Regions from separate parts of the Lentibacillus daqui genome, predicted to be linked through region 4. Evidence: predicted binding sites of a transcription regulator. Region 4 holds the regulator's gene; each other region holds the start of a gene.

What was found. Region 4 encodes CtsR, which represses protease genes until heat stress. Its sites were predicted from a motif close to ATGGTCAATAAAGGTCAAACA; they were not measured.
Region 1: O2S85_RS14915 (ATP-dependent Clp protease ATP-binding subunit) is a predicted target of CtsR. The motif match lies at 3,932-3,952, and genes of this name have one in related genera.
Region 2: O2S85_RS02925 (DUF4011 domain-containing protein) is a predicted target of CtsR. The motif match lies at 3,570-3,590, and genes of this name have one in related genera.
Region 3: clpP (ATP-dependent Clp endopeptidase proteolytic subunit ClpP) is a predicted target of CtsR. The motif match lies at 1,600-1,620, and genes of this name have one in related genera.

What each region holds. Positions count from the first base shown of each region.
Region 1 covers NZ_CP114176.1:2,945,120-2,952,757, forward strand. Annotated here, with positions in the region: gene O2S85_RS14905 (ABC transporter ATP-binding protein) at 1-719, shown strand, start outside; gene O2S85_RS14910 (ABC-2 transporter permease) at 703-1,320, shown strand; gene O2S85_RS18985 (YfzA family protein) at 1,320-1,655, shown strand; gene O2S85_RS14915 (ATP-dependent Clp protease ATP-binding subunit) at 1,732-3,864, opposite strand; gene O2S85_RS14920 (LCP family protein) at 4,240-5,271, shown strand; gene mbcS (acyl-CoA synthetase MbcS) at 5,519-7,099, opposite strand; gene pdaA (delta-lactam-biosynthetic de-N-acetylase) at 7,331-7,638, opposite strand, start outside.
Region 2 covers NZ_CP114176.1:546,864-554,501, reverse strand. Annotated here, with positions in the region: gene O2S85_RS02950 (hypothetical protein) at 1-7, opposite strand, end outside; gene O2S85_RS02945 (zinc-ribbon domain-containing protein) at 863-1,210, shown strand; gene O2S85_RS02940 (hypothetical protein) at 1,361-1,612, opposite strand; partial or broken gene O2S85_RS02935 (M48 family metallopeptidase) at 1,915-2,586, shown strand; gene O2S85_RS02930 (hypothetical protein) at 2,783-2,959, shown strand; gene O2S85_RS02925 (DUF4011 domain-containing protein) at 3,243-3,566, opposite strand; gene O2S85_RS02920 (hypothetical protein) at 3,935-4,729, opposite strand; gene O2S85_RS02915 (hypothetical protein) at 4,777-5,316, opposite strand; gene O2S85_RS02910 (hypothetical protein) at 5,476-6,087, opposite strand; gene O2S85_RS02905 (hypothetical protein) at 6,167-6,433, opposite strand; gene O2S85_RS02900 (hypothetical protein) at 6,533-6,787, opposite strand; gene O2S85_RS02895 (hypothetical protein) at 6,931-7,326, opposite strand.
Region 3 covers NZ_CP114176.1:1,255,169-1,262,806, forward strand. Annotated here, with positions in the region: gene whiA (DNA-binding protein WhiA) at 1-239, shown strand, start outside; gene O2S85_RS06340 (HPr family phosphocarrier protein) at 361-615, shown strand; gene clpP (ATP-dependent Clp endopeptidase proteolytic subunit ClpP) at 725-1,321, opposite strand; tRNA gene O2S85_RS06350 (tRNA-Arg) at 2,112-2,187, shown strand; gene O2S85_RS06355 (glutaredoxin family protein) at 2,398-2,640, shown strand; gene O2S85_RS06360 (sugar-binding transcriptional regulator) at 2,776-3,795, shown strand; gene gap (type I glyceraldehyde-3-phosphate dehydrogenase) at 3,833-4,840, shown strand; gene O2S85_RS06370 (phosphoglycerate kinase) at 4,958-6,139, shown strand; gene tpiA (triose-phosphate isomerase) at 6,158-6,916, shown strand; gene gpmI (2,3-bisphosphoglycerate-independent phosphoglycerate mutase) at 6,913-7,638, shown strand, end outside.
Region 4 covers NZ_CP114176.1:89,622-97,259, reverse strand. Annotated here, with positions in the region: gene clpC (ATP-dependent protease ATP-binding subunit ClpC) at 1-614, opposite strand, end outside; gene mcsB (protein-arginine kinase McsB) at 627-1,694, opposite strand; gene mcsA (protein-arginine kinase activator protein McsA) at 1,691-2,233, opposite strand; gene O2S85_RS00505 (CtsR family transcriptional regulator) at 2,353-2,820, opposite strand; rRNA gene rrf (5S ribosomal RNA) at 3,391-3,506, opposite strand; rRNA gene O2S85_RS00495 (23S ribosomal RNA) at 3,658-6,576, opposite strand; rRNA gene O2S85_RS00490 (16S ribosomal RNA) at 6,729-7,638, opposite strand, start outside.

The DNA.
Region 1 (7,638 bases), 900 kb from region 4:
TTCATCCTGACTCTGGTGAAATCCGTGTGTTGGGTATGAACTACAAACAAAACGAAAAATCCATTAAAGAAAGAATCGGATTTGTTTTTAACGATGATATGTTATACAAAGAATTGACATTACGTGATATGAAAAAAATGATCGCTCCTTGTTACCGGAGATGGGACGATCCTTTGTTTTACCAATATTGTGAGCGATTTGAACTTCCACTCAGACAAAATATGAAATCTTTTTCAGATGGAATGAAAGTGAAAGCCGCTCTCGCATTTGCATTGTCGCATCAAGCAGACCTTCTTATTATGGATGAGCCGGCCGCGAACCTCGATCCGATTTTTCGCAGAGAATTGATGGAGCTTTTGCATGACGTCATGCTGAATGAGGAAAAAACTATTTTTTTATCGACCCATATTATGAGCGATTTATCTTCCCTTGCCGACTATATCACTTTTATTGATCAGGGAGAGCTCGTCTTTTCAAAAGGATTGCCCGAAATAGAAGCGGAATATGCAATCGTTCGTGGCGAAGTGGAATTGCTTGATCAGGATACCGAGCAATATTTTCTATCCATTAAACGGACGGATAGCGGATTTGAAGCTTTAAGCGCTAATTTTGAGGCGGTCGATGAATTATTTGGTTATGAAGCAATCATTGAAAGAGCAAGTTTGGAAGAGATTATGTATTATTCCCGGGGAGGTAAAGCGGATGCTTCAGTTAATTAAAAAAGATTTAGCCATTCATAAATTTTTATGGATCATATATTTTGCAATGCTCATCTTTTTTATAGCCTTTGATAAAGATGCCATATTCATTATCACCTTAATCAGCGCCTATTTAATGATGGACGCATTTTATGCTGATGAGCAAGCGAATGGGCATAGATTATGGAATGCTTTGCCATTTACCCGTAGTGAGGTTGTCAGTTCCAGGTACGCTGGTTTACTAGTTATAACGTTCATCTGCTCAAGTGCAGTCATGGTGCTTGAGCTAATTTTTAAAGCCGGCTGGAATATGTCACTTTGGAAAGAAGTGGTCGGTAGTGTGGTCTTGATGATGTTTTTAGGAGCATTATGCTTTCCTGTTTTCTATTGGATTTCAAAGCAAAAAGTTATTTTCACATTGCTTATATTGTACGTTCTCCTTCACATAGCGGGCTCGTATGCATTCTACTATCTGTATCTGTACCTGTTAGATACGCGTATTGTTCCTCAAGTATTAAGTAATGGGCAGTTGTTTGGCTCCGGTTTCGTGATAGCTATATGTTTGTATCTGCTGTCTTGGAGGCTTTCCATAACAATTTACAAGAGAAGGGAGATTATATAATGGTCGATGATTTATGTTGTAAGACAGAAACTGTGTCAGGAAAAAAACCTTCCAAATGGCGTTTTACTTGGTTGATGAATCTACTCTTGTTTGCATTTTTTCAAATCGTTTTTATTTTATTTGATGGCTCTAAAATTTGGATCATCTTGGGTTTAAACAAAAAAGGTGAGTGGGTCGTTTCAAAATTACATATGCTTTTTGACAAGTTTCCAATGTATCATACCGAACAATTAAACTATTTCACATTCGTCTGGATAATGATTTTGATATTACACGGCATCGTATGTACGTTCGAGAAATTATCGCAGAAATTTAATAATGCGAGAAATCAGTAAACCCTTGTTTAATAAACTGTATGTAACAAAAAATCCTGCCCCGATGTTTGGGACAGGATTAACAGTAGGTTATTCATTATGCTTGTTGAACCGTAATGGCATCATCCACTACATCAACATTTACTTTTTTCACATCTTGATTTTCCAGTAACAGATCGGTTAATTGGTCTTCTACTTTATCCTGGATGACTCGGCGTAATGGTCGTGCACCGAAACGACGGTCATAACCAAGCTTGACTAGCGCTTTTTTAGCGGCATCTGTTACAGCAATATCGATTTTATTTTCTTCCATGTTTTGTGTTACATCGTTCAGCATTAAATCAACAATCTCAAGTAAATTGTCTTCGGTTAATTCATTAAACGTAATGATCGAGTCAAAACGGTTTAAGAACTCCGGTTTGAAGTATGCACTTAAGTTTTCCAATGTGGTTACTGCTTCATGCTCATTCCGGTTAAAGCCGACATTGATTTGTTTGTCACCTGTACCGGCATTACTTGTCATGATAATCACAGTATCCTTGAAACTTACTGTACGACCATGGGAGTCGGTTAAATGTCCGTCCTCCATGATTTGCAGGAACATGTTTTGTACGTCTGGATGTGCCTTTTCGATTTCATCAAGCAAGAGAATCGAATATGGATTACGACGCACACGCTCGGTCAATTGTCCTGCTTCTTCGTGACCTACATAGCCTGGAGGTGAACCGATGATTTTCGACACGGCATGTTTTTCCATATACTCACTCATGTCGAGACGAATCAACGCATCGCGCGAACCAAACAATTCTTCAGCCAGTGCTTTGGTTAGTTCTGTTTTACCGACACCAGTTGGACCAACAAACAGGAATGATCCGATTGGACGATATTTTGATTTCAGTCCGGCACGGCTCCGGCGAATCGCTTTGGCAACTTTGTCTACTGCATGTTCTTGTCCAATTACCTTTTTACCAAGATTTTCGGCAAGATATTTCATTTGTTCTTGTTCATCTTTTTGCAGCTTGGTAACTGGAATACCTGTTTTTTCTTCAATGATTAATTGGACATCTTCCAGACCAACATCAGTTACTTGTGCTTCATCTTTTGCTTTTTCCAGTTGTTTTTGCAATTGAATTTCTTGATATCTTAGATGTGCAGCACGTTCATAGTCTTCTTTTTCAGCGGCTTGTTCTTTTTCCTGTGTCACTTCTTTAAGTTTTTGTTCAATAGAATCTGAGTCTTTTTCCGCATTGGACAGGTTTAAACGTGAACCAACTTCATCCATTAAGTCGATCGCTTTGTCTGGCAAGAAACGATCTTGGATATATCGTTGTGATAGTGTAACGAACGAACGGATAATATCATCTGAATAACGGACTTCATGGAATTTTTCGTAGCGGTCTTTGATACCTTTTAAAATTTCTACCGCCTCTTCCACACTTGGTTCTTTGACAATGATTGGTTGGAAACGACGTTCAAGTGCTGCGTCTTTTTCGATTTTACGATATTCTTTCAAAGTTGTTGCACCGATTAATTGCAGTTCACCACGGGCAAGTGCTGGTTTTAAAATGTTACCGGCATCCATCTGTGATCCTTCTGCAGTTCCGGCGCCAACTAACAAGTGAATTTCATCGACAAACAGAATAACGTCTGGTCGTTCCTGAACTTCTTGAACCAATTGTTTCATCCGTTCTTCAAATTGACCGCGAATTCCTGTATTGGCAACCATGGAGGCTACATCAAGTAAATAGATTTCTTTGTTCATTAGTTTGGTTGGTACATTACCTTCTGCAATTCTCACGGCTAGGCCTTCCGCAATTGCGGTTTTACCAACACCAGGTTCGCCAATTAAAACCGGGTTGTTTTTATTACGACGGTTTAACGTTTCAATGACCCGTTTCACCTCATTATCACGGCCAATGACTTTATCAACCAAACCAGCACGAGCAGCTTGTGACACGTTCTTGCCTAATTGGTCGAGCAATCCATTGCCACCATTGCCTTGAGCTGTCTGGGTTCTTGCACCCGCCTGGCTTTGACCGTTTCCTTGGAAGAAGTTCTGACCAAATGCGTCTTGGCCACCAAATCCGGAGAAAAAGCCGGATGGATTCATCATTTTTCCTTGTATTTCTTCAAAACATTGTTGACAAACATGCATTTGTACTTTTTCATTGTTTATCTGCATTGATACATTAATATTTGCTGGACGAATACCACAGTTTTGACATTTCATCATGCCATTCCTCCTTGTGATTTCTTATATGACTAGGTATTTATCCGCCTAGCCAAGATCAATTTTGACTTTGACTATCTTTGACCTTGTAACTACATTATACTCTGACCTTCTTTGACTTTCAAGGGGTTTGATTAATTTTTTGGGCTTTTTTATAAATCTATAAACCCTTGATAATAATGGGTTTATTTCTCTTTTCATTATACGTTATTCCCGTTTAACCTGATCGTTACACATCGATGAAACATCAAAATTCAGTTCAAAAGGTCAAAAGGGTCAAGATTTTGCATTGTTAAGTTTTACGTTTTTACATATAATAAGGATTAACGACTTTCTACATATTATATAAGTACAGATCGATTGGGGTGATATATTTTGGATGAGTCACGTACACAACGACATGAGCGAAAGAAAAATGGAAAATGGAAAAAACGAATCATATGGACCCTTCTCATTCTATTTATTATTGTTGTCGGTGCGGGAAGTTATCTATTTTATCAGGCGTATCAAGCGGCAAAAGGTTCCTATAAGGATTTAAACCGGCCCGGGGAACGATCAGCCCTCCGCCAAGAGGATGTCGCAATCGGCAAAGACCCCATTTCGATTATGCTTATAGGGTTGGAAAATTACGCGACCAAAGGCGAACATGGCCGGGCGGATACGCAAATGATCATCACCCTTAATCCGCACACCGACAAAATGACCATCACATCGATACCACGCGATACACAAGTGGAATTACCTGCTGAAGGTGCCGGACAATATGCTGGCATTCACAAAATCAATGCTGCTTATACGTATGCCTCCATCACTGGGTATGATCCAAATAAATTCACGGTAGAAACAGCGGAACGATTGCTTGATATTCCGATTGATGAATATGTAACAGTCGATTTTGACGGTTTTCGTGATATCGTCGATGCCCTTGGCGGGGTGACTATTAATATAAAAAAAGGTTTTTGGGAAAAAAATATTTATAATCATGATAAACGCATCTATTTCAAACCAGGTCCAGCCAAACTAAATGGCGAAGAAGCTTTAGCCTTTGTTCGTATGCGGAAACGAGCGGTCAATAGTGAATATCCGCGTGAAGAACGACAGCGACAATTTATCCAAGCGACTGTTAAACAAGCAATTTCGGTAGGGACCATCTTTAAAATTGGCGAGATTTCTGATATTCTCGGCAAGGATGTGGAAACAAGCTTGTCACCAGGGGAAATCTATGCCTTGGAAAAAGCATATTCATCGATTGATGCTTCGGGAATTGAAACGATTTCGATTGATGGATCTGATCAAATGATTGGCGGTGCTTCCTATTTCATTCCGACCGATCAGGGATTGGCTGATGTTAGCAGGAGGTTGAAACAGGAATTGGAATTGCCGGTGGATAATGAAACAACGCAATAGTAATGCGAAAATCCCAAACATGGTGGAAAGAACCATGTTTGGGATTTATATATATCGAATAAATATGAATGGAAGTTATTTTTGTTTGTGTTATCCCAGCTTTGGCGGATTTTGTCCCGACTTTCGGGTGCGCTCTCCTGTCCTCAGCAGGTTTCCTCCCGTCTTCCAGGTAACCTCTCGCGAATTAAGTAACTTTCCTAGCGGGGGCCCTCTCCTAATTCAATCGTTTTGAGGTATGCCCCTTCTTTTAATTGATTTTTGCTTTTTCCTTATTCCGCAATTCCACCCGGCGGATTTTACCTGATGTGGTTTTCGGCAATTCCTGAACGAATTCAATCGCCCGTGGATATTTATATGGGGCGGTCTGCTCTTTGACAAAATCTTGCAATTGTTTTACCAGATCAGGATTATTTGCATCAACCCCATCTTTCAAAACAACAAATGCCTTGACTATGTTTCCTCGTATTGGATGGGGGCTTGCCACAACGGCACACTCCTGAACATCAGCATGTTTAACCAAAGCATCTTCCACTTCAAACGGCCCAATGGTGTAGCCGGAACTCACAATAATATCATCACTGCGGCCTTCAAACCAAAAATAACCATCATCATCTTTCTTTGCTTGATCTCCTGTTACATAATATTCTCCCCGATGCGACTTTTTGGTTCGCTCTTCATCCTTATAATATTCACGGAACAATGCCGGACAGTCATTTTTTACAGCAATATCGCCGACTACCCCAGGGGCAACCGGTTGACCTTCATCATCAATAATCTCGACATCATTTCCCGGCGTTGGTTTTCCCATGGAGCCTGGTTTCACCTTCATTCCCTCCATGAAACCCAATAACAATGTGTTTTCCGTCTGACCGTATCCATCTCTTACGGTTATATTAAAATACTTGCGGAATGTATCAATAACTTCCCGATTGAGCGGTTCACCGGCAGACACAGCACTACGAAGCTTCGAGAGCTGGTATGCCTCCAGGTTGTCCGCTTTTGCCATAATCCGGTATTCGGTTGGAGTACAGCATAAAACGTTAATCTCCTGATCCTGCAACAGATTTAAATAGGTTTTGGCATCAAATTTTCCATGATAGACAAAGCCCGTTGCACCAGAGCCGAGCACCGATAAAAACGGACTCCAGATCCATTTTTGCCAGCCTGGACCCGCCGTTGCCCAGACCTTGTCGCCTTCTCTGATACAGAGCCAATTTTCCGCTGCAGTTTTCAAATGGGCATATCCCCAACCATGGGTATGTACGACACCTTTTGGGTTGGCGGTTGTTCCCGAAGTATATGGCAAAAAAGCAATATCGTCCCTGGTTGTGTCGGCGATTTCCAACTGATCAGAGGCTTCATCTTTGAGACGATCAAGATAGAGCCATCCTTCAACCGGTTCCCCGACAACAAACCGTTTTAGCTGGTCATATTCATGAATTCCCTCATATTGCTCAACAAACGGAAAGTAACTAACAACCGCACGTACCTCACCATGTGTAATTCGGTATTGCAAATCTTTTGTTTTTAACATTTCCGAACTTGGAATAATAATAATTCCCGTTTTTAATGCTGCCAAATAGACTTCATAAGCGGCGATCAATCGTGGAATCATGACTAATACTTTATCCCCTTTTTTCAAACCGTTATCAAGGAATACGTTGCCAATCCGATTCGCATTTTGCATTAATTGCGCATATGTTTTGCGTTCATAATTTCCTTGATCATCCTGCCAAATTAATGCCTCACGATCTGATACTTTGGCATAGCGTTCCATTTCCATTACAATATTATAATTTTTTGGAGCAATGAGATCTTCCCTGTTCATTCTTAGTACCAACTCCTAATATAAAGTATAAATTTATTATAACAAACGTTGCGAAAATTTGATACAGGAAATTTGTTTGGCATGAAAGAGATCTGATTGATGCTTCTGCCTAATGTGTTGATATGCGCGCTTTGTTCTGGTCGATTAATAATGTATATCGTATAAAATGCAACCAAATATTTTAGGGCGAGAGAATATTCTCTCGCCCTAAAAAACTGCCGTACCTGTATTTTATAATCCGTAAATTGCTTTTGGCAGGTTATTTTTAAGCACTAAATCGTTTAGGCTTTTTAATTGGTATCCCTGTTTTCTTAATTCCTTAATGATTTTGGATAGCGATTGGGCATTATCAGATGATACGGTGTGCAGCAAGATAATTGCCCCTGGGTGAATCTGTTTCATGACCTGATTATAGGAATAATCGCCGCCTTTTTGTGATTTGGTATTCCAGTCTGCAAAAGCAAGCGACCAGAAAATATGAACATACCCCAAATCATTGGCCCATTTTAAGGATTGTTCATTAAATACCCCTTTTGGCG
Region 2 (7,638 bases), 460 kb from region 4:
CTTTCATGTTGTACCTCCAAAACGCTGGTAAAAAAATGATCTTAATTTAAGCATAATCAATACCAAACAAACACTTATCATATAGAAACTGATCCATCTTGCTATAATCATTGGTTTTATAGAATGTTGACAACCGCTCATTGAAATCTTCCAGTTGATTTTCCGGAACAGTTAGCACACCACAGCCATTTTCGATAAGTATGTTGCCGTATACTTATCTACTATCCCACCGTACAGTTGCTTTACCATTTCCTCGTTCGTTGTTTACCGTGTTTTTTATAAATTCACCTACCGAAATAGGCACCATAACTACACCTCTATTCTGGAAGTTATGGCTATCAAAAAGATATTCATTTTTGACTATTATAACAAACAATACTAGTAAATTGCATGCACCTGTTCAGCAGATCCCATACTAGGAAAAGACATATAATAAACCTCTTCCTTGGAATGCTCGTCTGAAGGCTGCAGTCGGTTTTCATTCCAATGCTATCTTTTCATCTTATAAATCCTCTTGTTCATTAGATACTGCATGTTCACCTCCAGCTTTTAAATAAAAAGTGATACAGTGCAAGTACTGTGTTCATACTTATCTACATTTGCTATAGATAATATCCATGGAAATGGAAGATACTTTTGTTTTTCATTTGAGTTGCTGTTTATTCTTAATATAAACGTTTGGCATGTTCCTAAATATCGTTAAGTACATGGAATAAGTTATTCCTTTGCACATAGAATTATTTAGTGAGAATTGTTTCGCAAACTTATTATAACAATGGATATTAAATACACTGACCACAGGGTTCTTGCAATACAATATGAATGAGTGCCTACAACGGTTTGACTTAACAAGTATTGATTGATGGGGAGTGTTGTTGTGTATTGTCCTAATTGTGGAATGAAGACAGATCCTGATGAAAACTTCTGCTCATCATGCGGTGCGAACCTGGCAAACGGTTCAGATGCTAGCATACCAGCTACGGCTGATCTCAGTGGTACAAATAAGAAAGAGGGAACTGTGTTTGTCGTTTTAGGGTGGGTATTCTTTGCCATTTCAATTTTGTTTATTCCAATTCTCTTTGGCGCCGGAGCGTTTATCATGGGGTACCTGGTTCGCAAACATGGTAAAGAAACACATGGGATTATTCTAATGGTACTGTCAGTCGCCGGAGCAATTCTTGGCATGTTGATTGGAATGTCGGTTTCATAAATGTGTGGTTTGACTTAGGATCATTGAAAAAATCCATGTGAATTGAAAAAAGAAGCTAACTATCAACCTATATGCAAGTTGATAGTTTCTTTAATTGTCTGTTCGTTAATGAAAATCGTCAGCTTTTAAAAGTCTATACTTTCGGTGACTTTAAACAGTCGCAACATGATAAATTAAAGTAGGCAGTGATTCCTGTAGCAGGCCTGCCGCGATATATGTGGGATGGTACGGATTTTTCACAGGAACGAAAAATGGTCTATCCCCCAGTTGCTCCAAAAATAATTCATAGATGTTTAGTTTTCCAAGAATAATTGCCTCGTTTGTTTCAGCCGCTGAACCAACGTAGCAACCCTTCTTGAGATAAAATCCTGATAAATCTTTGAACTCATAAAGTTTTAACATATTTGACAAAGCATGGGGGATTTTATTCCGATCGGGACACCGTGCAATATCCTTTCATTTTCCCGGTATCATTATAGTCGGCCAAAATAATCACCGCTGATTCATAGTCACTCAGTTGTTCCTTGTAGACTACTGTTTTTAGTCTTTTTGTGCAACTTAGATTATAAAATTGACTACGGTTTTTATTGGTTTCCTATTTATGGATAAAGGATTTTCTTCCGCCTTCTAATATTGTTTTCTAATAAAAAATTGCCCAAACCCTCTCACCTATGTAAAATAAATATAGAAGGTAGGGGGAAAACATGCCTAGCATCAAATATGGAACCACGATTATCCATTACAATCTGCACAGACAAACCCGCAAAGACGCCAAAATATCCATAGACCTTGTAAATGGTGTGGTAGTATACGCACCAGATAAGATGACAGATGACAAAATCAAAAAATTAATCGAACAAAAAGCAAAATGGATACATGAAAAACTTGAAGAAATAAATGAGGTCCAAACGATGGTCCAGCCGAAAGAATTTGTAAATGGTGAGAAGTTCCCTTATCTTGACCGTCATTATCGATTAAAGGTGAATCGTGCGGATACAGATACAGCCACGATTGGATAAGTTTATTGCTACCGTTCCAAAAACATGGTCCCAGGGCAAGGTTCAAGCACAATTGGAAAAACAAATCATTACATGGTATCATCACTATGGCTATAAAAGCTTATAAAACGCGCCAGCTACTACCAGCAACTATTAGGCGTAGAGCCATCATCCATTCGTTTCAAAACACAGCACAAACGATGGGGAACCTGCACTCCAGAAGGTAACATATGGATCAATTGGCGTATTATCATGGCGCCAATTCGTGTCATGGATTATGTGATCGTACATGAGCTAGCACATCTGGTCATTTTCGAGCGCAGTCAAAAGTTTGGCAAACGGTTAAGTCGGTCTTACCAGATTATGAAAGACAAATAGAATGGTTACGTGTTCATGGCATGGAGTTGCATTGTATCAATGATCATTAAATGAGACATGACTCTATTCGCACGTCAAGTTTTCATTTGAGAGATAGTTAATATTATTCACACCCTTTTTACGAATATGAATGTTTTAATAGAACCGTAATGATGTAATACAAATATCCCCCGAAGAGAAAGGGGGGTAAGTAGATGTGGCAGAAGTTTTAGCCCTGTTTACGACAGCGACAAACTTGACAATTGCTGTTATTAATTTAACCGTTGTCATTTTATCAAATCGTAAAAAGGAAAAGGACTTTCAATCTGCTTGCGACAGAAGAAAAAGCCTAAAGACTAAGACCCGGAGAGGATTAATTTTCTCTCCACCATAAGTATATAATGAATATGTAAAATACACAAGAAAAAGAGGTAGGATTATGATATGAATAGCCTTAATCATTTCATTTGTTACATTAGGGATTTCGCTTTACACTCTTCATTTAGTACGTAAGGATTAGCGCCGCTGCTGCTAAAAAGACGATCAAGCAGTTGAACTTCCTAGCATCACTGTCCGTAACTTGTTTCTCCATTATGCACCTCATCAAAAATATATTTATTACATATATAGACAGATTTTCATACAAGGATTTTAGGAACGCTTTTTCTTGCGCTTCATCATAAATTTCCCCGCACATGCAGATTACTCATTTTCTGTATCGCCAAGAAAAGCGAACGATTTAACATGGATTCTGAATCTGTATCATACGCAAGTTCCCACTGGATTCCATGCTTTTTATTACGAATTAATTCGACGGGGTGCAAAAATAATGGTGCTCGAATGTAGGTGCCATCCAACATTTTGTCGCTTAAAAAAGGATATTCTATGTATAAATCATACAAGCCGGTTTCTTCTTCAATCGACTTGAGATTTCTAAATAAAGATGTCAATTTTGCAGAGATAATAAGAGATTCATTATTGTTGACATCTTGCTCTAACAATTCCGTTTTACCTTTTTTGGCAATGATGGCATCCAGTTATAGATTGCGGATCCTTATCTATTTGTTTGATTGCAGTTAAATCAAAAGACCATTTATCATACCTTTTAAGCATACGTATCGAGCGATTCTTTTTACTTAAATCATTTAAACGAACTTTAAGTATCATCATTTTGTCTTTCATTTGATCATCTAGTTTGACAATAATTCTTTGGTACTATTGTAACGTGTTATTGCCTGTTATTGAAAGTTAATAAACTGGCTATTCATATGATTCCAGGTTTTTTAAGGGAACTCTGCTTCATCCCTTACAAAAACAAAGGAACCCTATTAACTGGGTTTCCTTTGTAAATTCATAAGCATGGGTGAAGCTATTCATTGAAAAAGTCGGTTAGAACACGTTCTATCTCCTCAAAATACGTTTTTACCGGAATCGGCTCAAGAATTACCTGATGATTTTCTTCGACGTTCTCGTAATTCATATGCCAGACAAAATTATTACCTGGAAGCAAAAACTGAATGTCATCAAACTCCGACTGGTCCTTTACATAATCAGACTTCATGAAGGATATGTTATCAAATTCCTGTCCATTCCGTAAAAAGTCGCCAGCAAAGTCACGTAATGCCATTGCCTGATTTTCATCCTGTTTCATCGTCAGTAACAGTTCGGGCTCCGATGTATGTAACTCATCGATCAGCTCATCCGTCATCTGAATTGGCTGCCAACCATTTATATCCGTTTCCGTATCCCGCATACCAAAGTGTTCGCGGAGAATATCATAAAAGCCGTCGCTATTCTTGTAAAAGGAAAAGGCATGCTCCCCGCCCTTCACTTCCTGTACCAGTGAATGCTTTTTATTAAGCAAATGGATGAGCAATACACGATGCTTTCGCATATTGATACAGCGAATCTTTTTCTTGGCATGTACAAGCAGATAAAGTAAATCCTCCAAACCCTTGGCAATGCCGGTTTCCCTATTATCATCCCAATATCCCTTTTGCCTGAGTTTCGTTTCCGTTTCCTGAACAAAACGGTTAAATTCCGATTCATTTTTTATCAGTTCCTGCTCGTTCAAAATCTGACCTGCCATTTTATCGTAACCACAAAGAGAAAGTGCAGCAACCATTTCATTGATGGTTAGATTGATTTGTTGTGTTTGTAACATGGGGAACCTCCTTTTAGTGAAACTATCATTTTCCAGACAATAACATATCATAAATTAAATACACCAATGACTGTGAACGCCTGCCAAATTAAGATTAAGGCAAACACGATCGCAAAAAGTTTATTTATTAACAACGGAAGCCTTAATAAGGTGAGTTGAATATAGTAATTAACACCCGAAAAGCATATGGCGATATATTTAAAGATGTAGTCAGCTATCGTTTCTTTCTTATCATATACATTTGCCCGGTATAATCCGATTGTAATCGGATGGAAAAGAATAGAGTATAGCGCAAACATAGCATTCGTCATTAACATCAAAAAAACAATCGTACTTGGCCAAGGAACTCCAGCTCCCAAGAAAATAAGCGAAAATAGTGATAATCCCACAACTGCTATACCGAATCCAATCCATTCCTCTTTCGAATGACTCCATTTCATTTTTCTCGGGAACGCCATTTTATCGGGGCTAAAACAAGAAATAATCGATAGTAAAATGCTTGCAGGTTCCGCAAAAACGAATAAAAATACATATACCCCTGTCAATTCATCTTCGGGCCAACTATTTTTATTTATTACAAACAACATCACGATGACAAACAACAATATATTTGCGTTTAAGAAAAATTTAAATCCATTCTTTAAAGAGAACCTCTTGCTTTCTTTTCCTCCCGATTTTAATTTCGTCACCATTTATCGCTTCCATCCCCATCTGCTACATATAACCTCTAGCCTATAAGCTATACCCTAATACGTAAAAATAGTACCCGCAATAATAAACTGCATTGCCAATATAAACACAAAAATGATGGTAATCGGTTTATTAAAAATAAGGGGTAATTTTTGTAGATTAACTTGCACATTATAATTTAAGCCTGAAAAAATTATTGCTATATATTTGAATGTATAATCTGTAATACCATCTTTTTCTTTAAATACGTTCAGTTCATATATCCCGATAGCTACTTTATGAAAAACAACCGAGTAGATAGCAGCAAAAAAATTAATTGCTAACACAACAAGGATAATCGTACTCGGAAATGGAATACCCGCGGGCAGCATAAAAAGAGATAATAATGATGTTGATATAATTGCAATAACCATACCAATCCATTCTTTTTGGGAAATTTTCTTATTTGTCCGCTGTTTCACAATACCCTTCTCAGGTTTTAAACAGGCAAATATGGATAGTAAAATAAAAAGACATTCAAACATGAAAATAAATGTGCTTACCTTTCCCGCTCCGTCTGATCTCCATTCAGTCCTATTTAATGTAAACAATGCGATCAAAATTGCTAGCATGATGTTAGCCTTTAAAAGAAACCATAAACCGTTTTTTATAGAAATACGATTTCCCAATGTTTTATCAAACAACTTAACCTTTCCCTTACGAAAGAATTGATTACACAACCCGCTTCATAACTAGCATAATTGTTTTTTAGAACTTGTCAAAGATGGCAATTACCCCAAACCCTTCCCACAATAAAAATAGGACAAAGACAATAGCAATTACTTTATTAACTAGCAACGGTAGCCTTAACAAAATCATCTGTTCGTAATAATTTATCCCTGATAAAAAAATGGCAACATATTTAAAAATGTAATCCATCAAGGTTGTTTTTTCTTGGAAAACGTTCGCTTGATAAATTCCTAAAGCAACCGGATGAAAAATAACGGAGTACAATGACACTATAAAATTGGTCATTAATATTAAAAAAATTAGTGTACTTGGGTAGGGAATGTTTGCCCCTAAGAATAATAGTGAAAATATAGAAAGTGCTATAAAGTTAATTCCAAACCCTAACTACTCTTTGTTATGCTTCTTTTGATCCTTTTCTAAATCCTTCCCAACATAAGGTTTAATACATGCCAGAAATGACAAAACCACAATAAAAATTTCCGCAAATACAAGATACATCATAACGTAACCAAAGCCATCGTCATAACGCCACTCACTCTTGTTAATCACCAAAACAAGAAGAATAAGTATTAATAGAATATTTGATTTAACAAAAGCTAAAAATCCGTGTTTAAATGAAAAGTATTTCTGTTTGTTCATGCAACATTCCATTCCTTTTTCCTGTTGACTAGGTCACGGATAAATTATTCAAAAACTAATAACCAAAAATCCTTGCAAAAGTAAAAATAATACAAAGACAATAGCCAAAATTTTATTAACCACTAAAGGAAGATGTAATAACTTCATTTGAACATGAAAATTAATTCCCGAAAACAGTATATATATTTAAATGTAAAGTCCAAAACGCTGCTTTTTTCATCATAAACATTAGCTTTATATAATTTCAGAGCAACAGGATGAAAAAGAATAGAATATAAAGCGAACATGAAATTTATCACCAAAACTAACATAACGATTGTACTTGGGAACGGAACGCCAATACCTGCAAAGCCAAGCGATAACAGAGATGTTATAGTAATGGTTAATAGCAATCCTATCCATTCTTTTTCAGAAAAACGGCTTTTGTGTCCTGAAATCACATGATTAACTTGACGGTTAAAACAAGCTATAAATGACAGCAAAATTATAAAGGCCTCTGCAAAAGAATATAAATACCAAAATAGGCGTTTTTGATCCATGATTAACCATAAAAATAACTGCAGCAAAAACAAGTAGCAAATTGGACGTTATGAATGACTGAAGTCCCTTTACCAAAGAAAATTTCCATATTTTCGTTTTTGTACCATTAGCCTTTATGTGTGTTGATGATTTATCCAATGATTTCCCTGCCTACTCATGGTTTTTTCTCCAATAAAAATATCCTATTTTAATTAAAAATGCCTAGTGTCAAAGCAACACCCCATAATAAGGTCAACGCAAATACAATTGCAGTTTCCAATTAAGAAATATTGAAGTGAAGGCTTTCTTTAAAGGAAAAGCGTTTCTATTTT
Region 3 (7,638 bases), 1.2 Mb from region 4:
GACAAATTGAAAATATTAAATTTATTGAACAAACAGTCGGATTGGATGCATTGCCGGAAAAACTTCGTGAAATTGCGATATTACGCATTCAATATGAAGATGTCTCATTAAAGGAATTAGGGGAATTGGTTAAGGGCGGCAAGATCTCCAAATCTGGTGTAAATCACCGTCTAAAGAAAATTGATGAGTTCGCCGATAAATTACGCAACGGCGAAAAGTTGGGCGCATTAAAAGAGTAAATACGATGCAATTACCATGTATTTCATGGTATACTATAAACTATTAGAAAGCACCTCCTGTTTATGGAGGTTGCTTCGATTAAATGTATGACAGCGTTTACAAAAAGGAAGGATGATGGTAGTGGTTGAGAGGTCTGTGACAGTGGAGCTTGAGACAGGATTACAGGCAAGACCGGCAGCACATTTTGTACAGGAGGCAAATCGATATGGTTCTCATTTATTTTTGGAAAAGGATGGGAAACGAATTAATGCCAAAAGTATTATGGGATTGATGAGTCTGGCGATAGGAACTGGTGAGACCATTACATTAATTGCCGAGGGTGCTGATGAGGAGGTTGCCATTAATCATTTGGCTTCGTTTGTTACAGAAACATAGAAAATGGAGACTAGTTACCAGAGCTGGACATGACTTGTGTTACAGCAATACATTCTATAAAACAAATGAGGCAGATCCCGCAAGACCCGCCTCATTTATTTTTATTTTCTTATCTATCTTTTTCATTGTTTCGTTCCAGCACTTTATCGATCAAACCATATTCTGCTGATTTTTGCGCGGACATGAAATTATCACGTTCCGTATCGTGTTCGATTACCTCCAATGGTTGACCAGTACGTTCAGACATAATACGATTCATGCGTTTTTTGATTTCAATGATCCGTTTAGCATGAATTTCAATATCTGTTGCCTGACCTTGGGTACCTCCTAATGGCTGGTGAATCATAATTTCACTATTTGGCAGAGCATAACGTTTACCTCTTTCGCCGGCGGTTAATAAGAATGCTCCCATGGACGCGGCCATTCCGGTACAGATCGTTGATACATCGGGTTTAATAAATTGCATCGTATCATAAATAGCCATACCAGCTGTGATGGAACCACCTGGCGAGTTAATGTAGATGGAAATATCTTTTTCCGGGTCCTCGGCTTCCAGGAAGAGTAATTGAGCAACAATAGAGTTTGCCACATTGTCATCGATGGCACTGCCAAGCATAATGATTCGGTCTTTAAGTAGTCGTGAGTAAATATCATATGCCCGTTCTCCGCGATTGGTCTGTTCAATAACTGTAGGGATTAAATTCATGGTTAGTTCCTCCTTCTTTCAATTGATCCATTTAAGAGGATGTTCAAAAAGTCCGGTAAAAATGACTTGCCCCTGCAAAAGGGGTATGCCGACGCCTGAGCGCAAGCCCGTTTTTAGTCGGCCTTCCTTTGAAGCTCGTATTGGCTTGCTTTTCCGCTCCTCATGTACCTTTTATGTACACTCCGGTGCTCAAAGCTACGCCTCCTAGAACTTCTCGGTCCTTTTTATCCTCCTTTTTGAACTCGCACTTTTAGATTGGATAGTTTCATCATACCTAATAGGTCAAAAAAGGTCAAACAAAAACGATCGACATGAACCGCAACCTTTTAAAACCAGCCCTAAAACCGTCTGCAATCCAGGGTGTTTCTTGTATCACGAAATTCCGCTTCTTCCATCATTCCCTATTATACAGAATATAAACTTTATTTATTGAACTTCCAAATTCATTACGTGGAGCACCATTTTTACCAGATCCTTTGTACATTCTCTTTTAATGGTTTTTTAATTGCTTTTGATGTATTGGTTTGTATCGTGGGAATTCCGACCTTTGATAATTTGATTTTCAGGATGAATATGATACATGGGTGGTGACCTGCTTTGGGGGATTTTCTCTCTTTTTCCAAATTTAGTGGAAAAAATTTGTTATGTCAATGTCAAATGAAACTTTTTCTGTGAAGAGATGATTTTCAGTGGTTTGCAAGGGAAGAGAAAGAATAAATTTGTAAAAAAAGGCTTGTATTTGTAAACTAAAGAAGTTATAATGTTCATTGTGCGTTAATTAATCCGAAATGCGCCCGTAGCTCAGTTGGATAGAGCGTTGGTTTCCGGTACCAAGTCTGCCGGGGGTTCGAATCCTCCCGGGCGCGCTTAAATAAAGCGGCAAGGAAGTAAACATTTGCTTACTCCCTTGCCGCTTTTTCATTGCTAATAGACTTCTAACATCAGAATTTCGCGTGAAGTAATACATACCACAAAAGGACTTAAGCATATCATTATAAAATTTCCCGGGATTATGGCACAATTACAGATAAGGGTTATGGACATGCTACACCATAACAGAATAATGGAGGTTCCGGATGATTAACGTTATTTTTTACACGAAGGAAAATTGCCCATTATGCGAGAATGCATTGGCTCTTTTGAAACTTTTGCAACAAGATTATTCATTTGATATTGATACACGGGATATCTATAGCAATGACAACTGGCTGGAAAAATATCAATTACTTATCCCATATGTCAAAATAGGTGCAGTTGAACTTGATTGTGAACAAATAAATTTGGCTACCCTTGAAGACGCAATAAAAATGGCAAATTGATATTTATAAGTTGAAATTATCCTGCACTATGATAAAATAAAATTATACAAAGATTCTTTGTGTAATTTTTTTGCTCCAATCGGGACATATTATGACCTATCGGGACATTATTGATCCAACAAAAGGGGCTTGTCGATGCGAGCTTTAATTGATTTACAAAAAAAATTATTCCCAGATTTGCTGCAAATCATGCAACAACGCTATACCGTATTGAAAAGTGTCAGCATGTTTCAGCCGATTGGCAGGCGAGGTCTTGCGGAACAGGCGGGTATGACTGAACGCTCGGTTCGTGGTGAGGTAGATCTACTGCAGACCCAAGGGTTGTTGGATGTAACCTCAAAAGGAATGCTTATTACGGATGAGGGGAAAGTAGTAGTAAAGCAAATGGCTGCTTTTATGAAAGAAGTCATGGGAATAACAGTTTTGGAAGAACAACTGCAGGATATATTACATGTAGAAAGAGCGATTGTTGTTCCTGGTAATAGCGATGATGAGGATTGGGTAAAACTAGAAATGGGCAAGGCGTGTGTATCGTTTCTCAAAACGATTGTGGCGGACAATCCGACGCTTGCTGTAACCGGTGGGACAACGATGGCTGCTGTGGCACATGCGATGTATCCTATCGGCGATGCTGTGCCATGCCTGTTTGTGCCAGCAAGGGGCGGCATTGGTGAAAAAATGGAGAATCAAGCGAACACAATTGTTGCTGAAATGGCACAAAAGGCAAAGGGGGCATATCGTTTGTTGTATGTTCCCGACCCATTAAGCGAATCATCATATCAATCAATGATTCAGGAACCATCCATACAGGAAGTTTTACAACTGATCCGTAATGCTGACATTGTCTTGCATGGGATTGGTGATGCGCTAACGATGGCCAAACGGCGGAAAACAACTGATCAGGTTATCCGGCAGCTAATCGATCATAAAGCAGTTGGTGAGGCATTTGGTTATTATTTCAATAATCAAGGTGACGTCGTTCACAAGGTACGTACAATCGGCATGCAGATGGAAGATCTGACAAAAGCAAACTATGTCATTACAGTTGCTGGTGGCGCCTCAAAGGCACAAGCTATTACATCTTATTTTAAATGGGGTAAAAGTAATTTGTTTATCACCGATGAAGCCGCGGCAAAAAGGATTTTAAGGGAATAATCTCTTTAAAATATTAAGTTCATGGGAGGACTATCAAATGACAGTAAAAATAGGTATTAATGGATTTGGACGTATTGGACGTAATGTATTTCGCCAAGCATTAAAAAATGATGCAGTAGAGGTTGTTGCAGTGAATGATTTAACCGATGCTGACATGCTTGCACACTTATTGAAATACGATTCCGTACATGGGAAATTGGAAGAAGAAGTTACTGTAAATGGTTCTAATTTAGTTGTTGGCGGCAAAGAAATCAAAGTATTGTCCGAACGTGATCCAGCGGACTTGGGCTGGGGAGACCTCGGTGTACAGGTAGTTATCGAATCAACCGGTCGTTTCACCCATCGCAACGATGCCCAAAAACACTTGGATGCTGGTGCCAAAAAAGTAATCATTTCAGCACCAGCTAAAGAAGAAGATTTAACAATGGTAATGGGTGTCAATGAACAAGATTATGATCCGGCAAAACACCATGTATTATCAAACGCATCATGTACAACTAATGGCATTGCACCACTTGCTAAAGTATTGCATGAAAAATTTGGTTTAAAACGCGGTTTAATGACTACTGTTCATTCCTATACCAACGATCAGCAAATTCTTGACCTGCCACACAAAGATTACCGTCGTGCCCGTGCAGCTGCACAAAATATTATTCCAACAACAACCGGTGCGGCAAAAGTAGTTGGTAAAGTATTGCCAGAACTTAACGGTAAATTAAACGGTATGGCCATTCGTGTACCAACACCAGATGGTTCAATCATTGATTTAGTTGCTGATCTTGAGCAAAATGTAACTGCTGAAGACGTCAATGAAGCATTCAAAGAAGCTGCAAATGGTGATTTGAAAAATGTCTTGGAATATACCGATGAACCGCTTGTTTCTTCCGATATTGTTGGCAACAGTCATTCCTCTATTTTTGACAGTTTATCAACAATGATTTTGGAAGATAACATGGTGAAAGTTGTTTCCTGGTATGATAATGAAATGGGTTATTCAACCCGTTGTGTGGATATGGCCGCATTCATAGGTGAACAAGGACTATAAGGTAGAATTAGGGTATAATGGGGGAGGATGGCTATTCCTCTCCCTTTTTCATTAGATTAGAAATGACAGATAAAGGGAACAACAAAACCGTACATACTTTTCAGGGAGGCTCTTTATATGAATAAGAAAACATTGACAGACCTTGATGTGAAAGGTAAGAAGGTCTTTTGCCGTGTCGATTTTAACGTGCCAATGAGCGATGGGAAAGTGACTGATGATACCCGCATTAAGGCTGCATTGCCGACCATCGAGTATTTAACGGAAAATGGTGCGATTTTAATCCTGGCAAGTCACCTTGGCCGTCCAAAGGGGAATGTGGTAGAAGAACTGCGCTTGGATCCAGTTGCTAAGCGATTGAGTGATCTAATTGGCAAGGAGGTCACTAAAACCGATGCTGTTTATGGGGAAGAAGTGAATCAAGCCATTTCCCAACTTGAAAATGGGGATATATTACTGATTGAAAATGTCCGTTTTGAGCCCGGTGAAGAAAAAAATGATCCCCAACTGATTGAGGCGTTTGCGTCCATGGCAGATTTATATGTGAATGATGCATTTGGTGCCGCCCACCGTGCTCATGCATCTACAACAGGAGTGGGCGAGAAACTGCCTGCTGCGGCCGGTTTTTTAATGGAAAAAGAAATCCGTGTGCTTGGCAATGCCTTAGAAAATCCCGATCGTCCGTTTACAGCGATCATTGGCGGGGCAAAGGTGAAGGACAAAATTGATGTCATTGACCATTTGCTGGATAAGGTTGACAATCTAATTATTGGTGGCGGTCTTGCTTATACGTTTATTAAAGCGAAAGGATACGAAATTGGCAAATCATTGTTGGAGGAAGATAAACTTGATTTGGCCAAGCAATTTATGAACAAAGCTGATGATAAAGGCGTACGCTTTGTCCTGCCAGTCGATGCGGTTGTTGCTGATGATTTTTCCGAAGATGCTAATACCAAAATAGTTGCAATTGATCAAATACCTGCTGATTGGGAAGCGCTCGATATTGGTCCAAAAACACGGGAACTTTATCAAGAGATAGTTGCTGATTCCAAACTAATTATCTGGAACGGACCAATGGGAGTATTTGAAATGAATGCATTTGCTGGCGGAACAATGGCAGTTGCCAAAGCATTGGCTGAAACCGATGGCTATACCGTTATTGGTGGTGGCGATTCCGCTGCGGCTGTTGAGAAATTTGGCTTTGCTGGTGACATGGATCATGTATCGACCGGTGGTGGGGCATCACTTGAATTTATGGAAGGAAAAGAACTTCCAGGTGTCCAGGCACTTGATGATAAATAAAATTGATGGGGTGATAGGATGCGAAAAACTGTAATTGCCGGTAATTGGAAGATGAATAAAGTTTTATCAGAAGCGGATCAGTTCATGGAGGAGATTACGGGCAAAATAACAAATAATGATAATACAGAAGCAATTGTATGTGCACCATTTCCATTCTTGCCTTCCCTTGTGGAAAAAGCAAAAAGATCCAATGTAAAAGTTGGAGCACAAAACATGCACTATGAAGAAGATGGTGCATTTACGGGAGAAGTTAGTCCTGTCATGTTAAATGATTTGGGCGTAACGCATGTTGTTTTGGGACATTCGGAACGTCGGGAATATTTTGCCGAGACCGATGAGACTGTGAACAAGAAAACCCATGCTGCCTTTCAACATGATCTGATTCCGATAGTCTGCGTTGGCGAAACTTTGGAGCAACGGGAAAACAATGAGACTATGGATCATGTCAAAAATCAAGTGCAAAAGGCATTGGCCGGTCTGACCAATGACCAGGTTGAGCAAACAATGATTGCCTATGAACCGATTTGGGCAATTGGTACAGGAAAAACAGCCACTAGTGACCAGGCTAATGAAGTTTGCAGCCATATTCGTAAAGTGATTGGAGAATTGACATCAACAGACGTAGCGGAAAATGTAGTCATCCAATATGGCGGAAGCGTCAAACCAGCAAATATCGATGAATTACTGGCTAAATCAGATATTGATGGTGCCTTGGTCGGCGGTGCAAGTCTCGAAGCCAATTCATTCCTGCAACTTGTGGAGGCGGGTACGAAATGAGTAGTAATAAGCTAGCAGCAATTATTATTCTTGATGGATTTGGAATTCGTCAAGAGAAACAAGGAAATGCAGTAAAGCAGGCCAATAAGCCAAACTTTGACCGGTATTGGGAAAAATACCCTCATAATCAGTTACAGGCAAGTGGAAAAGCGGTTGGACTTCCTGAAGGACAAATGGGAAATTCCGAAGTTGGCCATTTGAACATTGGTGCAGGAAGGATTGTTTATCAAAGTCTGACCCGCGTTAATTTGTCAATTGAAGAAGGAGATTTTTTCGAAAACAGTGCTTTTGTTAAATCGGTGCAGCATGCCAAACAACATGACAAAGCATTGCATATCTTTGGCTTGTTGTCAGATGGTGGGGTTCATAGCCATATTAACCATTTGTTTGCTTTACTAAAATTAGCCCAAAAACAGGGTCTTGACAAGGTTTATGTTCATGCATTTTTGGATGGGCGAGATGTTGGTCCAAAAACAGCGAAAAAATACATCAAGGAAACGGAAGAAAAAATGGAGGAATATGGTGTCGGTGAATTTGCCACGATTTCCGGCCGGTATTATTCCATGGATCGGGATAAACGCTGGGATCGGGTGAAAAAAGCTTATGATGCCATGGTTTATGGGGAAGGACCAAAATACCAGGATCCGTATACATTGGTTAATGACTCGTATGAAAATGGAATTTATGATGAGTTTGTTATTCCATCCGTTTTAACAGATGAA
Region 4 (7,638 bases):
TTATTCTTGGTCCGTCTGCTTAGTACTTGAATCACACGTTCAATTTCTTTACTACGGCCAATTACAGGGTCAACATTGCCGTCCTTGGCTGTTGCCGTCAGATCCCTTGCCAATGAATCCAGTGTCGGAGTATTAGCATTAGCCGACTGGCCACGGCCTTGTCTGCCCGCTTGTGATTCATTACTACCGAGCAGTTGAAGTACCTGCTGACGCGCTTTATTCAAGCTGACTCCCAGGTTATTTAACACCCGTGCAGCGACACCTTCCCCTTCCCGAATCAATCCTAATAGAATATGTTCCGTACCAACATAGGAATGACCTAACTTTCTTGCTTCATCTTGTGATAACTCAACTACCTTTTTGGCACGTGGTGTATAATGTATCGTTTGCATGGCCTGCTTGCCAACACCAATTAATTCCTCTACTTCCTGCTGGATCTTCTCTACCTCAAGGCCTAAGGATTGCAATGCTTTGGCAGCAATACCATCACCTTCACGAACAAGTCCCAAGAGAATATGTTCTGTACCAATATTGTTATGGCCAAGTCTGACCGCTTCTTCTTGAGACAGCGCCAAAACTTTTTGCGCTCGTTCTGTAAAACGTCCAAACATCATATTGTTGTCCTCCTACTCGTTTTCTAATTTTAACCGTTCCCGAATAAGTGATGCCCTTAATACATCCCGTTCATTGGCGGTTAAGTTTTTCTTTGCGTATTGCTGTAAAAAGCCTGGTTGGGTCAGTATTATTAGTTCATTTAAAATGCTTCTTGGAACATGTTCAATCATTCCCAAATCAATCCCTAATCGCACATTTGACAAACAGTTGGCAGCTTCTTTTGATTCAATGATCCGGCTGTATTTTAACACTCCGTATGAACGATAAACCCGATCCTCAAGACGCATACCTGACTGTTCCATTAATCGGGTTCGTGCTTTGCGCTCTTGTTCAATCAACTGTTTTACAACACTTTGTAAATCTTCTACAATATCTTCTTCGGATTTACCCAATGTAATCTGGTTGGATATTTGGAAGATGTTGCCGATTGCTTCGCTTCCTTCCCCATAAATCCCACGAACGACTAAACCAAGCTGATTAATTGCCGGAATCATTCGGTTTATTTGTCTGGTTAATACTAATGATGGTAAATGCATCATAACAGAAGCCCGCATTCCCGTACCCACATTCGTTGGACAGCTGGTTAAATAGCCACGGGATTCATCAAATGCATAATTAACTTTCTCTTCCAGCCAATCGTCAAATTCAAATGCTTTATTTAACGCTTTATCCAATTGCAAACCAGGGAAATATAGTTGAATACGGATATGGTCTTCTTCGTTAATCATGACAGAAACTTGCTCATTTTTCGAGATAACAGCGGCAGCAGCCTTCGTATATTTTGCCAAATGAGGACTGATCAAATGTTTTTCAACCAATACACGCTTTTCTGTCGGTGTAAGCTCCTCGATTGGAACAAACTCCAAATCTTGAAAATCCTGAAATGACTGATGCGTATATTCTTGCTGAAAAAACTGCATAATCTTTTCCAGCTCATCTTCTTCGGCGGCAAGCGGAAAAGACACATTGGCAAAGTTACGTGCTAATCGTATCCGACAACTTAAAACAATATCATTGTCAGGCCCTTCGTCACGCATCCAAGGGCTTGTTGCCTCGTCAACGAAATGTTGTAAGGTCATTTATCATCACCCCGCATTTTTGTTTCCAGTGCTTTAATTTGATCACGAACATTGGCAGCCTCTTCAAATGCCTCCTGATCAATCAATTCTTTTAACTTTAATTTATACTCTTCCAATTGTCGCTTGGCATGTAAATCGCCACCTTGCCGCTTCGGGATTTTTCCATGGTGTTTGGTATTTCCGCTATGAACCCGGCGAAAAATGGGATCCAGGCGGTCCGAAAATGTATGATAACAAGACGCACAGCCAAATTTACCAATCCGTTTAAACTCAGAAAAGGTCATCCCGCATTGTTCGCATTGGATGTCTTCAGCTGGTGTAAATACAGAATTAGAATTACCGTTATTCCCCAATGGCGACGATTCAACATTAAATAAACTCGTCAACAAATTTTGAAAGGAAAAACTGTCTTCTGGATACGTCATATATCCCTTTTCCTTCGCACACACTTCACAGACATGAACTTCCATTTTTTTCCCGTTAACAACCTGGGTAAAATGTAATGTTGCAGGTCGTTTATGGCATTCCTGGCACTCCATTTGTTTCCCTCCCTTTATACACAAACTATTTAAAGAATGTTCGAAAAGCACGGTAAAAATAACCTTTGCATAGGGTTATTCGACCACGATCCTTTTTAACCTCCTTTTTGAAATGCGAACTATTTATTTAAATATTTTAAAGTTGTCAGCATGGCTGTTAGCACACGTGCGCGAACTTCATCACGAAGCGGCAGTTGAAATGCCAGCGTATTTCTGCCAATCGCACTTAACATAATTTTTGCCTCACGCGCTGTAATTAATTTTTCCTCCAACAACCGCTCCAAAACATCAACAGCAGCCTGTTGGGTCACCGTTGGATTAATCATTTCAATGATTTCATCAATTAACTCGGACTTCTCCTGATGCTTAACCCGGATAATTCGAATATACCCACCGCCACCACGCTTGCTCTCGACAATATATCCTTTCTCTATTGTAAATCTTGTATTGATAACGTAATTTATCTGGGACGGAACACATTGAAATTGATCAGCAATCTCACTACGCTTAATTTCAATCGCATCTTGTGCTGCCTGCTCGAGAATTTTTTTCAAGTACTGCTCGATGACGTCAGAGATGTTACTCATAAGCTCCCTCCTCCAGTCAACGCACTACAGCGTTTCATTTTGACCTTGACTATCTTTGACTTTACCTCTATTATACGACAAATTGGAAGAGATGCAAATACATCTTTGCTATTTATTGTAGACAATATTAACGTAAAACAAAACATATTACCAGCAAAATTTAAACAATGGTGATTATCCCTATGGTATCGCCAACTTTTTGATAAATCATCGTCTAGGAAAAATTCAAACCTTATACCAAATTCTTCATTTTATAGGGGTATTTACAAATTTATGATAATGTACGGAAAATATTAAAAACATTTCGCCATTCGTTTTTTATTGGATAAAGTCCACTTATCATTCCTCAGTATGTAATTAATTCTCTTCGTTCGTTGTAAAAGTTTCAATAAACCTAATTCCACATAGTAGTCAACAATATCATGGATTGATACTTATCTATTCCCATTTTTGGATTTGACTGTTTTCCAGGCCTATGCCAATATATTTGCAATAGACCTTACAGGTTTGCTGGGTATGCCAATGAAAAAACACCACGATACAAAACTGTATCATGGTGTTTGATATATTGCCCGGCGGCGTCCTACTCTTGCAGGGGCAAAGCCCCAACTACCATCGGCGCTGGAGAGCTTAACTGCTGTGTTCGGCATGGGAACAGGTGTGACCTCTCCGCTATGGCTACCAGACCTTTAGATATGATCACCTTGTTTATCTTCTCTTTACAGAAGTGTTAAAAACAAGGACAAGATATATTATATGCATTTCTAATAAAAAATGCAAATGTTTTTATATCCTGAAAACTAAATAAGAGAAGATGGTATCAACGAATCAAATAATATAGATAAGTCCTCGATCGATTAGTATCCGTCAGCTCCACGTGTCACCACGCTTCCACCTCGGACCTATCAACCTCATCGTCTCTGAGGGATCTTACTCACTCGAAGTGATGGGAAGTCTTATCTTGAGGGAGGCTTCATGCTTAGATGCTTTCAGCACTTATCCTTGCCACACGTAGCTACCCAGCTATGCTCCTGGCGGAACAACTGGTACACCAGCGGTGTGTCCATCCCGGTCCTCTCGTACTAAGGACAGCTCCTCTCAGACTTCCAACGCCCACGACGGATAGGGACCGAACTGTCTCACGACGTTCTGAACCCAGCTCGCGTACCGCTTTAATGGGCGAACAGCCCAACCCTTGGGACCGACTACAGCCCCAGGATGCGATGAGCCGACATCGAGGTGCCAAACCTCCCCGTCGATGTGAACTCTTGGGGGAGATAAGCCTGTTATCCCCGGGGTAGCTTTTATCCGTTGAGCGATGGCCCTTCCATGCGGAACCACCGGATCACTAAGCCCGACTTTCGTCCCTGCTCGACTTGTAGGTCTCGCAGTCAAGCTCCCTTGTGCCTTTACACTCTGCGAATGATTTCCAACCATTCTGAGGGAACCTTTGGGCGCCTCCGTTACCTTTTAGGAGGCGACCGCCCCAGTCAAACTGCCCGCCTGACACTGTCTCCGAACCGGATCACGGTTCTGGGTTAGAATGTCCGTACAACCAGGGTGGTATCCCACGGGTGCCTCCACCGAAGCTGGCGCTCCGGTTTCAATGGCTCCCACCTATCCTGTACAAGCTGTACCAACATGCAATATCAGGCTACAGTAAAGCTCCACGGGGTCTTTCCGTCCTGTCGCGGGTAATGCGCATCTTCACGCATCGTATAATTTCACCGGGTCTCTCGTTGAGACAGTGCCCAAGTCGTTGCACCTTTCGTGCGGGTCGGAACTTACCCGACAAGGAATTTCGCTACCTTAGGACCGTTATAGTTACGGCCGCCGTTTACTGGGGCTTCGGTTCAACGCTTCGCTCCTGTGAGCTAACGTTTCCCCTTAACCTTCCAGCACCGGGCAGGTGTCAGCCCCTATACTTCGCCTTTCGGCTTCGCAGAGACCTGTGTTTTTGCTAAACAGTCGCTTGGGCCTATTCACTGCGGCTTCTCATGCAAGAAGCACCCCTTCTCCCGAAGTTACGGGGTCATTTTGCCGAGTTCCTTAACGAGAGTTCTCCCGATCACCTTAGGATTCTCTCCTCGCCTACCTGTGTCGGTTTGCGGTACGGGCACCTGTGACCTCGCTAGAGGTTTTTCTTGGCAGTGTGAAATCGGGAACTTCGTGACCATTTTCACTCCCCATCACAGCTTGCGATTGCTGGACGGATTTGCCTATCCAACTCGCTTACTGCTTGGGCGCACACATCCATCGGTGCGCTTTCCCTATCCTTCTGCGTCTCCCCATTGCTCAAACGGTCATGAGGTGGTACAGGAATATCTGCCTGTTGTCCATCGCCTACGCCTGTCGGCCTCGGCTTAGGTCCCGACTAACCCTGAGAGGACGAGCCTTCCTCAGGAAACCTTAGGCATTCGGTGAAAGAGATTCTCACTCTTTTTCGCTACTCATACCGGCATTCTCACTTCAAAGCGCTCCACCAGTCCTCACGGTCTGACTTCACAGCACTTCGAACGCTCTCCTACCATTGTTCTTTCAGAACAATCCGCAGCTTCGGTGATACGTTTAGCCCCGGTACATTTTCGGCGCAGCGTCACTCGACCAGTGAGCTATTACGCACTCTTTAAATGATGGCTGCTTCTAAGCCAACATCCTGGTTGTCTAAGCAACGCCACATCCTTTTCCACTTAACGTATACTTTGGGACCTTAGCTGGCGGTCTGGGCTGTTTCCCTTTCGACTATGAACCTTATCACCCATAGTCTGACTCCCAAGATCAAGTAGCTGGCATTCGGAGTTTGACTGAATTCGGTAACCCGGTGAGGGCCCCTCGTCCAATCAGTGCTCTACCTCCAGTACTTCCCTTTCTTGAGGCTAGCCCTAAAGCTATTTCGGAGAGAACCAGCTATCTCCGTGTTCGATTGGCATTTCACCCCTACCCACACCTCATCCCCGCATTTTTCAACATACGTGGGTTCGGGCCTCCAGTCAGTGTTACCTGACCTTCACCCTGGACATGGGTAGATCACACGGTTTCGGGTCTACGACCGCATACTACAAACGCCCTGTTCAGACTCGCTTTCGCTACGGCTCCGTGTCTTCCACTTAACCTTGCATACGATCGTAACTCGCCGGTCCATTCTACAAAAGGTACGCCGTCACCCATTAACGGGCTTCGACTACTTGTAAGCACACGGTTTCAGGTTCTCTTTCACTCCCCTCCCGGGGTGCTTTTCACCTTTCCCTCACGGTACTGGTTCACTATCGGTCACTAGGGAGTATTTAGCCTTGGGAGATGGTCCTCCCGGATTCCGACGGAATTCCACGTGTTCCGCCGTACTCAGGATCCACTCCGGAGGAAATTCTCTTTCGATTACAGGGCTCTTACCCGCTATGGCTGATCGTTCCAGATCGATTCATCTAAAGAATTTCTTGGTAACTCCATTGGAGTGTCCTACAACCCCAACAGGCAAGCCTGTTGGTTTGGGCTGTTTCCGTTTCGCTCGCCGCTACTTGGGAAATCGCGTTTGCTTTCTCTTCCTCCGGGTACTGAGATGTTTCAGTTCCCCGGGTCTGCCTCACCTACCCTATGTATTCAGATAGGTGTACTGCTCCATTACGAGCAGCGGGTTCCCCCATTCGGAAATCCCCGGATCAGTCTACTTACGACTCCCCGAGGCATATCGGTGTTAGTCCCGTCCTTCATCGGCTCCTAGTGCCAAGGCATCCACCGTGCGCTCTTTTTCACTTAACTATATTTAAGAACTTTAAAAGTTGATGTCGTTGTTTGTCTTGCTCTTATTTAGTTTTCAAGGTACAAATAGAGAGATTTACTCTCTCAAAACTGAACCAAACAACCGAGTATGTCTTAGGAATAAACTTCCCGTTCCGTAATATAATCCTTAGAAAGGAGGTGATCCAGCCGCACCTTCCGATACGGCTACCTTGTTACGACTTCACCCCAATCATTGGCCCCACCTTCGGCGGCTGGCTCCAAAAGGTTACCTCACCGACTTCGGGTGTTGCCAACTCTCGTGGTGTGACGGGCGGTGTGTACAAGGCCCGGGAACGTATTCACCGCGGCATGCTGATCCGCGATTACTAGCGATTCCGGCTTCATGCAGGCGAGTTGCAGCCTGCAATCCGAACTGAGAATGGTTTTATGGGATTAGCTAATGCGTCGCCGCTTCGCTGCCCTTTGTTCCATCCATTGTAGCACGTGTGTAGCCCAGGTCATAAGGGGCATGATGATTTGACGTCATCCCCACCTTCCTCCGGTTTGTCACCGGCAGTCACCTTAGAGTGCCCAACTTAATGCTGGCAACTAAGATTAAGGGTTGCGCTCGTTGCGGGACTTAACCCAACATCTCACGACACGAGCTGACGACAACCATGCACCACCTGTCACTCTGTCCCCGAAGGGAACTCGGTATCTCTACCGTCATCAGAGGATGTCAAGACCTGGTAAGGTTCTTCGCGTTGCTTCGAATTAAACCACATGCTCCACCGCTTGTGCGGGCCCCCGTCAATTCTTTTGAGTTTCAGCCTTGCGGCCGTACTCCCCAGGCGGAGTGCTTAATGCGTTAACTTCAGCACTAAGGGGCGGAAACCCCTAACACCTAGCACTCATCGTTTACGGCGTGGACTACCAGGGTATCTAATCCTGTTCGCTACCCACGCTTTCGCGCCTCAGCGTCAGTTACAGACCAGAGAGTCGCCTTCGCCACTGGTGTTCCTCCACATCTCTACGCATTTCACCGCTACACGTGGAATTCCACTCTCCTCTTCTGCACTCAAGTCCTCCAGTTTCCAATGA